Regions from separate parts of the Mesorhizobium sp. M0698 genome, predicted to be linked through region 2. Evidence: predicted binding sites of a transcription regulator. Region 2 holds the regulator's gene; each other region holds the start of a gene.
What was found. Region 2 encodes LexA, which represses DNA repair genes until DNA is damaged. Its sites were predicted from a motif close to TGTTCNNNNTGTGTTCNG; they were not measured.

Region 1 (4,205 bases), on a different contig from region 2:
TCTGGAGCTTCATCGTCGCGCTCCTCGTCTTTGCACTGGGTGCCGGCATATCGTTCTACGAAGGCGTGACGCACATCATGGCGCCGGAGCCGATCGCCAACGCCAAGGTGAACTACGCTGTCCTTGGCCTTTCCTTTCTCTTCGAAGGCACCTCTTGGCTGGTGGCGCTGAAGGAATTCCGCCACCAAAAAGGCAGCCACGGCTGGCTTGAGGCGGTGCAGCTCAGCAAGGATCCGAGTGTCTACACCGTACTCTTCGAGGACAGCGCGGCACTTCTCGGCCTCGTTGTCGCCTTCGCCGGGATATCGGCGGCGGAACTGCTGGACATGCCGAAGCTCGACGGCGCCGCGTCGATCGGCATCGCGCTCATCCTGGGCGGGACCGCGATCTTCCTGGCGCGCGAAAGCAAGAGCCTGCTGCTCGGCGAGCCGGCCTCGCCCGAGGTGCAAACAGAGGTGCTGGCCATCGTCCAGCAGGACCCGGCGGTGCAACGGGCAAATGGCGTGCTGACGCTGCATATGGGTCCGCAGGAGATCGTCGCCGCTTTGAGCATCGAGTTCGAGGATCATTTGTCGGCGCCGGAGATAGAGACCTGTGTCGAGCGCCTCGAGACGCGGCTGAAAGCGGAGATGCCGGAGGTGACGCGGCTGTTCGTCAAGCCGCAGACCACCGGCACCTGGGAACGCCGGAGCAAGGCCTTGGCGGCGTCCGGAGGGGAACCGGCCTGAGGAAAATGGCTGCGCCATCGGGCAGTCCCGGTTATGATTGCGGGCAAAAGCTCCAGGAGGAACGAAGATGAAAATCGACGGCGCGTGTCATTGTGGCGCTATCACTTACGAGGCCGAAGTCGATCCGGAAAAGACCACCATTTGTCACTGCATCGATTGTCAGAAGCTAACCGGAACGGCCTTTCGCGTCACCGTGCCGGCGTCCGAGGACAATTACAGGATCACCAAGGGCACGCCGAAGATCTACATCAAGACCGGTTCGAGCGGCGCCAAGCGCGCCCAGGCATTTTGCGGTGAGTGCGGCTCGCATCTCTACGCCACGTCGGCGGGCGAGGGACCGAAGGTTTACGGTATCAGGGTCGGCACGGCACGGCAGCGCGAGCAACTGGTGCCGAGAAAGCAGATCTGGCACCGCTCGGCGCTGCATTGGCTGCCGGAATTCGAAGGCACAACCATCATCGAGGAGCAGTAGCGCCAGACCCGGGCGAAGCCTCCGGTTCCGGCGTAGCTCTCAATCGTCGCCTTCGACGACCCTTAGCCTCAACTGCCCGGTTTTCGAATCGGCGACGCGCGGGCTGCTTTCCGCTTTTGCTCCGCTGCCATTCGAACCAGCGGTGTCCTCCGCCGGCTGCACGCCAAACTCCAGCGCCTCGATCTTTTGTCCGCGCCTGGTCACCTTCGATGTCGAGACCAGAATGTCGTCGATATCCTTGGCCGATTGGCCGAAATGCGTCTGCAATTTGCGCACCCGCTCGTCGAGCCGGGAGACGTCTTCCATCAGCCGGATAACCTCGCCCTGGATCAGGTGTGCCTGCTCGCGCATGCGGGCATCCTTGAGGATTGCCTGGATGACCTGGATCGACAGCATCAAAAGCGATGGCGAGACGATGACGATCCGCGATCGATGCGCCTTTTGGACAACGGCCTCGAAATTCTCATGGATTTCGGCGAACACCGATTCTGAGGGCACGAACATGAAGGCGGTGTCCTGCGTCTCGCCCTGGATCAGGTATTTTTCGGAAATATCCCGGACATGCACCTCGATGTCGCGGCGGAAAGCCTGTGCAGCGGACTTCTGCAGGTCGGCGCCTTCGGCGGCACGGATGGCATTCCACGCCTCGAGCGGAAACTTTGCGTCGATGGCAAGCGACGGTGCGCCGTTCGGCATCTTCACCAGGCAGTCGGGCCGGCTGCCATTCGACAAGGTCGCCTGGAATTCATAGGCGCCGTGCGGCAATCCGTCGGCGACGATGGCTTCCATGCGCGACTGGCCGAAGGCGCCGCGCGTCTGCTTGTTGGAAAGGATCGCCTGCAATTGCACGACCTGGCCGGCCAGCGACTGGATGTTGCCTTGCGCGATATCGATGACCGCCAGCCGTTCCTGCAGCTTGGCGAGGCTCTCATGCGTCGATCTCGTCTGCTCGGTCATGGTCTGGCCCAGGCGGCCGGTCATGGCATCGAGACGCTGGCCGATCGACTGTGTCAGTTCCGCCTGGCGCGCCCCGAACACTTCGGCGATGGCGCCCATGCGGCCCTGCATTTCCGCCTGGCTTGCCAAGATACCAGCCATCCGCACCTCGGCGTCGCGGGCGTGGTCGGCGGCTTCGGCGGCCGCCACTGCACGCGCCTTGGCCGATCGCCAGAGCGCAACGACGAGCGCCACGAACAGGCCGAGGAACAGCATTGCGCCGAAACCCAGGGCTTGGCCGAGCGTGATCGTGGTGGCGCCGAGGCGGGCGACAGGTTCGGACAGGATGGTGGCCAGATCGTTCATGTCGACAGCATAGATGATTCGGTCTGCCGGCACAGATCAAAACGTGAACGACCCGAAGGCGCCCCGGTTGACGCTTTTCCTGCGAGGTCTTAGGTGAGACGCCATGTCGATCAAGCCGCTTATCATCCTCCCCGATCCCGTCCTGCGCCAGGTTTCAAAACCGGTCGAGCGTGTCGACGGCGATCTGCGCAAACTGGCCGGCGACATGCTGGACACCATGTATGACGCGCCCGGTATCGGCCTCGCGGCGATCCAGGTTGGCGAACCCTTGCGCATGCTGGTGATCGACCTGGCCAAGGAGGACGAGACGCCGGCACCGCACGTCTTCATCAATCCCGAAATCCTCGAAAGCTCCGACCAGCGTTCGGTCTACGAGGAAGGCTGCCTGTCGATCCCGGATTACTATGCCGAGGTCGAGCGTCCGGCGGCGGTGCGGGTGAAGTTTCTCGACCGCGACGGCAAGCTGCAGGAGATCGAGGCCGAGGGGCTGATGGCGACCTGCCTGCAGCATGAAATCGACCACCTCAACGGCGTGCTGTTCATCGATCACATCTCCAAGCTGAAGCGCGACATGGTGGTCAAGAAATTCAAGAAGCTCGCCAGGGACAAGGCGCCGGGCAAGATGGTGGGGTAGGCGTCGACGAAATGCCCCTGCGTGTCATCTTCATGGGTACGCCTGAATTCTCCGTGCCGACGCTGCGGGCGATTGCCGGGGCCGGGCACGGGTTGACGGCCGTCTACACGCAGCCGCCGCGCGCCGGCGGCCGGCGCGGGCTCGAACTGACGCCGTCGCCGGTGCAGCGCGAGGCGGAGCGGCTTGGCATCGAGGTGCGGTCGCCGGTGTCGCTGAAGAGCGAGGCGGAGCAGGAGGCGTTCCGCGCCTTGCGCGCCGACGTCGCCGTGGTCGTCGCCTACGGATTGCTTCTACCCAAACCCATTCTCGAGGCGCCGCGGCTCGGTTGCCTCAACGGTCACGCATCGCTGTTGCCGCGCTGGCGCGGCGCTGCCCCTATCCAGCGCGCCATCATGGCCGGCGATACCGAAACGGGCATTATGGTGATGCGGATGGAGGAAGGCCTCGACACCGGGCCGGTGGCAATGGTTGAAAAATGTCCCATTGGACCCGACATGACGGCCGGCGATCTGCACGACCGGCTGATGGTCCTCGGTGCTGCGCTGATCGTGCAAGCGCTCGAACGGCTGGAGCGGAATACGCTGACATTTACCACACAGGCGGAGGTGGGGGTGACCTACGCCAAGAAAATCGATAAATCGGAGACTCGCATAGACTGGCTGCGACCTGCCGGCGACGTGCACAACCAGATTCGCGGCCTGTCGCCCTTTCCCGGTGCATGGTGCGAGGCCGAAATCGGCGGCCACGTGGAACGGCTGAAACTGCTTCGCTCGACGCTCTCGCAAGGCGCCGGCGAACCGGGAGGAATTCTCGATGACCGTCTGACGGTCGCCTGCGGGTCAGGCGCGATCAGGCTGGTCGAAGTTCAACGTGCGGGCGCAAGGCCCATTGCCGCGCAGGAGTTTCTGCGCGGGGCCAAGCTCGAAAAAGGAATGAAATTGTCATGAGCATGATGTCCATACGCGCGGCGACGCCGCGGGACCGCGAGGCGATCCGCCTTGTCGAAGAACACGCGTTCGGCCAGCAGACGGAGGCCGGATTGGTCGACGCGCTGGTCACCGGCGGTGAT
Region 2 (4,205 bases):
TCCGCCTCCCGTCACCGTCCCGTATCCGCAACAGCGTAACCACGGCAGCCGGTCTGGAACTCGACCGCGGCATCGCCTTCCTGCTGGTGCCGGTGTTCCTCGCATGCGGGGTGGTCGTATATTTCGGGCTGTCGGTGGAGCCGGCCTTTCCACAGCCGATCGCAATCGCGCTCCTCGCGGCCCTTTGTGCCGTCGTCTCGCGGTCATGGCCCAGGACGCGCCTGTGCTTCATGGTGGCGCTGCTCTGCGCGCTTGGCGTACTTGCCGCCAAGTTCGAGACATGGCGTGTCGGAACGCATATGCTCGGCTCCGAAATCTCGACGCGGCTGACGGGTCGCGTCGTATCGTACGAGCCCATGGCGAGCGGCCGCATCAGGCTGACAATCGATGTGATCTCAACGGCCAGGCCGACACTGCGCTACATGCCGGAACGGGTCCGCGTTTCGGCGATGAAGATACCGGCTGAGCTGACCGCCGGTTCCGAGATCACCGGCTATGTGCGGCTGCTGCCGCCGACCGGCCCGGTGCGGCCCGACAGCTATGATTTCTCCTTCGACAGCTATTTCGCCGGTATCGGCGGCAGCGGCTTTTTTCTTGGCAATCCGAAAGTCGTGTCGTCGGGCAGCATGCCGCTTGGCGCGCAGCTTTCTTCCGCGATCGAAGACGCGCGCGAATCCATCGCCGACCATATCCGCAGCCGCATCGGCGGTGCCGAGGGCGAAATTGCTGCTGCGCTGATCGTCGGCGTGCGCGCCGGCATTCCCGAGGAGATCAACGAAGCGATGCGGCGCACCGGCATCTACCACATCATCTCCATCTCGGGGCTGCATATGGCGTTGGTCGCCGGCACCATCATGGCGCTGCTGCGGGGTGCCTTTGCGCTGTTTCCCGATTTCTCATCGCGACGGCCGGTCAAGAAATATGCCGCGGCCGCCGCGCTTTTTTCGATTGCGGCCTACCTCGTCTTTTCCGGCATTGTCGTGGCGGCCGAACGCAGCTTCATCATGCTGGCGGTGATGCTTATCGCCGTGCTGTTCGACCGGGCCGCGCTCACCATGCGCAACCTGGCGATCTCGGCCATCGCGGTCATCCTGGTGTCGCCGCACGAGGTGGTCGGTCCGAGTTTCCAGATGTCCTTCGCCGCGACGGCGGCCCTTGTCGGCGCCTATGCAGGCTGGTCCGATTACCGCGCCGGCAGGGCCACCACGCCGCCGCCGCGGCGGTCGCCGCTACGCTTTGCCACTCGAAAGGTCCTGCTGGGCATGTGCGGTCTGGCGATGACATCGATCATTGCAGGGAGCGCCACGGCGCTTTTCGCCATATGGCATTTCCAGCGCGTGGCGCCGCTCAGCCTGTTCGCCAATCTGGCCATCATGCCCATCGTCTCACTGGTCGTCATGCCCTTCGCCGTTCTCAGCGCGCTGGCGATGCCGTTCGGTGCGGATGGCCCTTTCCTCTATGTCATGGGCAAGGGGCTGACGGCGATGATCGCCCTGTCCGGGTGGATCTCGGAGCGCTCGCCGATCGATGCGGTCGGGCTGATTTCGCTGAGATCCGTCCTTCTGGTGACGATCGCCCTCGTCATTGCCAGCATGGCGACGACGTGGCTGCGGCTGGCGGCACTTCCTTTTGCGCTCGCCGGCTTGCTGACGACAACGCAGACACGCATACCCGACGTATTGGTCTCGGAGGACGCACGGCTGGTGGCGCTGCCGATCGGCAGCGGTGAACTCGCGGTCAACCGGGCACGCCCGAATGAGTTCGCCATCGACAATTGGAAACGCGCGCTCACATCAGAGGCTATCGTCGCGCCGGAAACACCTGGAAAGAACGACCCGCAATTCGACATTGCCGATCCGGCCGACCTACCGCCGGGCATGCCGTTCATTTGCACGGACGGCCTCTGCCTTGCCAGGCATCCATCCGGCGCGATCATCGCGCAAGCCAAGGACCGCGATACTGCGCGGCCAGCCTGCGCCTTTGCCAGCTTGATCGTCATCGACGACGCCACCGCCCATAACCCCTGCTACTACGACCGGCTGGTCCTCGTCGTCACCAAACGGCAACTGGCGCGCGCGGGAAGTGCCGCCGTCTACTTCGATCCACAAGCGGCAACGCGCGCCGAAATCCGTTTCGCGGTCGAAAAATCATACCGGCCCTGGCACGTGCAGCGGAAATTTTCACGCGCGGCACGGGGCCTGCCGCCATACCGCAGGGCCGACAACCCCAAAGCCGGCGCCAAGGGCGGAGCTCAGTAGCGGCGGATCAGTCCGACGAGCTTGCCCTGCACCTTGACCCTGTCTGGTCCGAAGATGCGCGTCTCGTAGGCCGGATTGGCGGCTTCCAGGGCGATCGAGGCGCCCTTGCGGCGGAACCGCTTCAGCGTCGCTTCCTCCTCGTCGACCAGTGCCACCACGATCTCACCGGGGCTCGCCGTATCGGCATTGCGGATGATCACCGTGTCGCCGTCGAAAATGCCGGCCTCGATCATCGAATCGCCTTTGACCTCGAGCGCATAATGCTCGCCGCCCATGATCATATCCGGCGGCACCGAAATCGAATGCGTCTGGTGCTGGATGGCATCGATCGGCACACCGGCGGCGATGCGGCCCATCACCGGGATCGAAACGGCGGCGACGACATCGTCGTCATTGCCGGCTGCAGGGACGCGCGACGATGTCGGCTTGCCCTGCCGAGGGGCGCCTTGCCCAAGACTACCCTGGATGACACTCGGCGAGAACTTGCGTGCCGCATTGAGGCCGGGGGCGATCGAGTCAGGCAGGCGCAGCACCTCCAGCGCACGGGCCCGGTTGGGCAAACGGCGAATGAAGCCGCGCTCCTCCAGCGCCGTAATCAGCCGATGGATTCCCGATTTGGAAGCCAGGTCGAGCGCCTCCTTCATCTCGTCGAAGGAGGGCGGAATACCGCTTTCCTTCAACCTTTCGTGGATGAACATAAGCAGTTCGTGTTGTTTGCGTGTCAGCATAGCGACCCCCAACAGAATCAGAAAAACAAACCCAGAACAAACACTATCTGTTCCAGTTGTGTTCCGCAACTGTTTAAAGTTTAATGAATGCGTTAAGGCTTGGGAAACAAACCACGCCCCTACCGGAATGCCGCATTTTCACCGTCGCGAGCGTCATCCCCTTGATTCTGCTTTCGTTTGCGCCTTCTGGCTTCCCAGAAGGCAGCACTGACATCGGCCGTCGGTCGGCAAAAGGCACGGAATTGAACCCGTATCGACTGTGCGGTCTGGTCAATGCACCGTGAACGAAACGAATTCAAAACGCCAACCTCGGGTTAAGTCCCGGTTTCCACCGCCTGGTCAGGCTGCTTCTCGCCGGTGGAGCCTTGCTGCGCGCAACCAGGTAATGGAAGAACAGTCGATGCGTGTCCGGCGTTGCGTTGGATCTTGGGGGAGCAGACAAATCATGACAGGAATTCCCGATCTCGTGGCCATAAAGGCGATGGATGCCGCGGATCCGTTGCGCGCGATGCGCGACCGCTTTGTGTTGCCGCAAGGAGTGATCTATCTCGACGGCAATTCGCTAGGAGCTGCTTCACGTGCCGCTTTCGATGAACTGCACAAGGCCGCGACCGAAGAATGGTCGCATGATCTCATCCGCGCATGGAACACGGCCGGCTGGTTCAACATGCCGCTTGAACTTGGCGACCAGCTCGGGCGCCTGATCGGTGCCGCGGCCGGCCAGACGGTGGTCTGCGACACGACATCGGTCAACATCTACAAGCTGCTGCACGCCGCCATGGCCATGCGACCGGAGCGGCAGGTCATCGTCGCCGAGGGCGATAGTTTTCCGACGGACCTCTACATGGCTGAGGGTGTGGTTTCGACGCGAAAAGATACGCTGCTGCGCCTCTCGGGGGTCGACGCGCCGACCATCGAAGAGCTGATCGACGAACGCACCGCCGTGGTGCTGGTCAACCACGTCAACTATAAGTCGGGCGAACTGCGCGACATGCCGGCGCTGACGCGCAGGGCTCAGGAAGCCGGGGCGATGATCGTCTGGGATCTCTGCCACACCGCTGGCGCGATGCCAGTCGAGCTCGACAAGGCAAACGCCGATTTTGCCGTTGGCTGCACCTACAAATATCTGAATGGCGGCCCGGGCGCGCCTGCCTTCATCTATGCGGCTGAGCGGCATCTTTCCTACATCCAGCAGCCGCTCACCGGCTGGTGGGGCCAT
Region 3 (4,205 bases), on a different contig from region 2:
CGAGACAGCCGCCGGCCCGCAGCTGACCAATGAGGTACTTGCATCGGTACCCGACCTGAAAGGGCATCTCGGGCTATGAAGGAACTTCTCTATTTCGGCAGCGTATAGGCCATCACATAGTCGCCCGGCTTGGTACCGACCGAGCCGTGGCCGCCGGCAACGATGACGACCAACTGGCGCCCGTCGGCTACCGTGTAGGTCATCGGTGTCGACTGCCCGCCCGCCGGCAGCCGCGCCTGCCAAAGCTGTTTGCCGGTCGTCAGGTCATAAGCGCGCACATAGTCATCGACCGCCGCACCGAGGAAGGCGACGCCGCCGGCAGTGATCATCGGCCCGCCAATGCCGGGCACGCCGACCTTGAATGGCAGCGGCAATGGCGTCATGTCGTAGACGGTGCCGTTGCGATGCTTGTAGACGATCTTGCCGGTCCGAAGGTCGGCACCCGCCACATAGCCCCAGGGCGGCGCCTGGCAGGGAATGCCGAGCGGCGACAGGAACGGCTTCAATATGACTGCGTAAGGCGCACCGTCATTGCGGTTCAGGCCCTGTTCGCTGCCCTTGGTGTCGCCGGGCGGCGGCACGTCGGCGCGCGGCACCAGCTTGGAGATGAACGCCAGGTATGTCGGCATGCCGAACATCACCTGCCGGACCGGATCGACTGCCACGCCGCCCCAGTTGAAGGTGCCGAAATTGCCGGGGTAGATCAGCGAGCCCTGCAGCGACGGCGGCGTGTAGCGGCCCTCATAGCGCAACTTCCGAAGCTCGATCCGGCAGGCCAGCTGGTCGAACATGGTAATGCCCCACATGTCGGCGCCGGTCAGCGGTTTCGGACTGAAGCTGAGATCCGAGAGCGGCTGCGTCGGCGAGGTATGGTCGCCCTCGATCGCGCCGCCCGGCGCCGGTACTTCCTTGACCGGAACGATCGGCTCGCCACTGCGCCGGTCGAGAACATAGAGGTCGCCCTGCTTGGTCGGCCCGACCAGCGCCGGCACCATGCCACTTTCCGTGGTGATGTCGACCAGCGTCGGCTGCGCCGGCACGTCCATGTCCCAGAGATCGTGGTGCACGGTCTGCCGCACCCAGCGCAATTGTCCGCTGTTGAGATCGAGCGCGGTGATCGACGAGGAGAATTTCTCGTCATTGGCGCTGCGCCCGGCGCCGAGCTGGTCCGGCGTCTTGTTGCCGAGCGGCACATAAAGCAGCCCGAGCTTCTCGTCGACGCTCGCCGTCGACCACATGTTGGGTGAGTTGTTGGTGTAGGTCTGGTCCGGCGGCAGCGGCATCGTCTGGTCCGGATTGCCGGAATCCCAATTCCACAACAGCGCGCCGGTGTCGGCATCGTAGGCACGGATGACCCCGGACGGCTCCTGCGTCGAATAATTGTCGTTGACCGCGCCGCCGACGATGATCTTGTTGGCGACGATCAGCGGCGCCGAGGTCGAATAATAATAGCCCGGCTTCGGATATGGCATGTTGGCGAGCAGGTTCAGCGTGCCGCCTTCGGCGAAAGTCGGGCAGACCTGGCCATTCGCCGCATCGAGCGCGATCAGCCGGGCGTCGGATGTCGGCAGGTAGATGCGTGTGGCGCAGGGCTGGCCAGCGGCGACCTTGGCATCGGCATAATAGGACACGCCGCGGCAGGTCTGGTGCTGGCGGTCCTTGTTGAGCTTGACCTGCGGATCGAAGCGCCATTTCTCCTTACCGCTCGCGGCATCGATGGCGATGGCGAAATTATGCGGCGTGCAGATGTAGAGCGTGTCGGCGATTTTTAGCGGCGTCACCTGATAGGTCGTCTCGCCGATGTCGTCGGGCCCTTTCACGTCGCCGGTGCGATAGGTCCAGGCCGGCTGCAGATTGGCAACGTTTTCGGCGGTGATCTGGTCGAGCGGCGAATAACGCTGGCCATATTGCGTGCGACCGTAATAGTGCCATTCGCCAGCCGGCACGTTGCCGCCGAGATCGGCCGTCGGCGTCACCTTGTCGGTGTTGAGTTCACCCGTAATATCCTTTGGATCGGTCGTCATCGAATAGCCGGCGACGGCAAGCGATGCCAGCACGGCGAGGATAAGCGGTGCGCGTCCGTCGGGACCGGTAAGCCCGCGCCGCGCCCATGGCGTCAACAGCCATAGCGCGACAAGCACGATGATGCCGCCGCGCGGGCCGAGCTCCCACCAGTCGAAGCCGATCTCCCAGACCGCCCAGGCGAGCGTGCCGAGCACGATCGCCGCGTAGAGCCACAGCGCCGTGGATCTGCGCCTGTAGAGCAGCCAGGCCGCGACAAGGAAAGCTAGACCGACGATGACGTAATACCAGCTGCCCCCCAGCGTCACGAGCCAGATGCCGCCGCCGCCAACCGCCAGGCCGATGAGGAAAAGGATCAGGGAGGTGATGACCACAGCCAAGACGGTGCTCCTTCGACTGGTGCGCTCCGCGACGCGTCCATGGGCAACCCCGCATTGCGTTCCTGCCCCCACGCAACTTTCTCCGGCCCGCCTCCCCTGTCAAGCAAGCTCGGCGTTTTACGGCGCCGGCCCATCGCAAGCCCGGCGTTTTGGTTAGCGGACCCATTCAGATTGTGAGTCTACCGGCTGGACAGAGAACAAAACGGAGACACTTCTGGCCTTTCGCTGCCGAATCACTACATTCGGGGAGAGATGTCCGGCTTTTCGGAAGACATGCCCTTTTTTGACGAACCGAACGCGCGGCCCGTGGCCCCGTCGGGCATTGCCGCGCGCGCCATGGCTGCCCGCAGCGGCCACAACAATGCGCCCGACTATCTCAAGGGGTTGAACCCCGAGCAGCGGCTGGCGGTGGAAACCACCGAAGGCCCGGTTCTGGTGCTGGCCGGCGCCGGCACCGGCAAGACGCGGGTGCTCACCACCCGCATCGCTCACATCCTTGCCACCGGCAAGGCTTTCCCCTCGCAGATCCTCGCCGTCACCTTCACCAACAAGGCGGCGCGCGAGATGAAGCAGCGCATCGGCCTGTTGATCGGCGAAGGCAATGTCGAGGGCATGCCGTGGCTCGGCACCTTCCACTCGATCGGAGTGAAGCTGCTGCGCAGACATGCCGAGCTGGCCGGGCTCAAATCCGACTTCACCATTCTCGACACCGATGATGTCGTGCGACTGATCAAGCAGCTCATCCAGGCCGAAGGGCTGGACGACAAGCGCTGGCCGGCCAAGCAGTTCGCCCAGATGATCGACGGCTGGAAGAACAAGGGCCTTGGCCCCGCCGACATCCCCGAGGGCGATGCCCGTGCTTTCGCCAACGGCAAGGGCCGCGAGCTCTACAAGGCCTACCAGGAGCGGCTGAAAACGCTGAACGCTTGCGACTTCGGCGATCTCCTGTGCCACCCGATCCGCATCTTCCGCGCCAATCCGGACGTGCTGAAGGAATACCACAAGCGCTTTCGCTACATCCTCGTTGACGAGTATCAGGACACCAACACCGCGCAATACATGTGGCTGCGCCTACTGGCACAGCGGCCGCAATCCTCCCCCCTTGAGGGGGAGGTGCCCGCGAAGCGGGCGGGGGGGGTTGCCGCAGAACGCACCGCTAGAGCGTCGAGCACTGCCGCCGGTAGGTCGAGCACTGCCGCACGGACCCCACCCGACCGGGCTTCGCCCGGCCACCCTCCCCTCAAGGGGGAGGGAAGCCCGCGCCTGTCCACCGTAAATATCTGCTGCGTCGGCGACGACGACCAGTCGATCTATGGCTGGCGCGGCGCCGAGGTCGACAACATCCTGCGCTTCGACAAGGATTTTCCCGGCGCCACCATCATCCGGCTGGAGCGCAACTATCGCTCGACCGCGCACATCCTCGGCACCGCCTCCCACCTCATCGCCCACAATGAGGGCCGCTTCGGCAAAACGCTGTTCACCGAAAAGATCGCCGAGGACGACGAGAAGGTGCATGTCCATGCCGCCTGGGATTCCGAAGAGGAGGCCCGCGCCGTCGGCGAGACCATCGAGGCCTATCAGCGCCAGAAGCACAATCTCAACGACATGGCGATCCTCGTCCGCGCGTCCTTCCAGATGCGCGAATTCGAGGACCGCTTCGTCACGCTCGGCCTCAACTACCGCGTCATTGGCGGCCCGCGCTTCTACGAGCGCCTCGAAATCCGCGATGCGCTGGCCTTTTTCCGCGTCGTCGCGCAAGGCGCAGACGACCTCGCCTTCGAGCGCATCGTCAACGTGCCGAAG

Region 1: a site for LexA is predicted at 2,535-2,552, ahead of NKI16_RS08170 (DNA recombination protein RmuC). Genes of this name have one in related genera too.
Region 3: a site for LexA is predicted at 2,596-2,613, ahead of NKI16_RS01625 (ATP-dependent helicase). Genes of this name have one in related genera too.

Annotation. Positions count from the first base shown of each region.
Region 1 is NZ_JAMYPQ010000003.1:102,066-106,270, forward strand. It holds gene NKI16_RS08160 (cation diffusion facilitator family transporter) at 1-728, shown strand, start outside; gene NKI16_RS08165 (GFA family protein) at 796-1,200, shown strand; gene NKI16_RS08170 (DNA recombination protein RmuC) at 1,240-2,502, opposite strand; gene def (peptide deformylase) at 2,606-3,136, shown strand; gene fmt (methionyl-tRNA formyltransferase) at 3,154-4,083, shown strand; gene NKI16_RS08185 (GNAT family N-acetyltransferase) at 4,080-4,205, shown strand, end outside.
Region 2 is NZ_JAMYPQ010000011.1:170,744-174,948, reverse strand. It holds gene NKI16_RS21860 (ComEC/Rec2 family competence protein) at 1-2,258, shown strand, start outside; gene lexA (transcriptional repressor LexA) at 2,252-2,986, opposite strand; gene kynU (kynureninase) at 3,432-4,205, shown strand, end outside.
Region 3 is NZ_JAMYPQ010000001.1:318,714-322,918, reverse strand. It holds gene NKI16_RS01635 (hypothetical protein) at 1-79, shown strand, start outside; gene NKI16_RS01630 (glucose/quinate/shikimate family membrane-bound PQQ-dependent dehydrogenase) at 90-2,402, opposite strand; gene NKI16_RS01625 (ATP-dependent helicase) at 2,655-4,205, shown strand, end outside.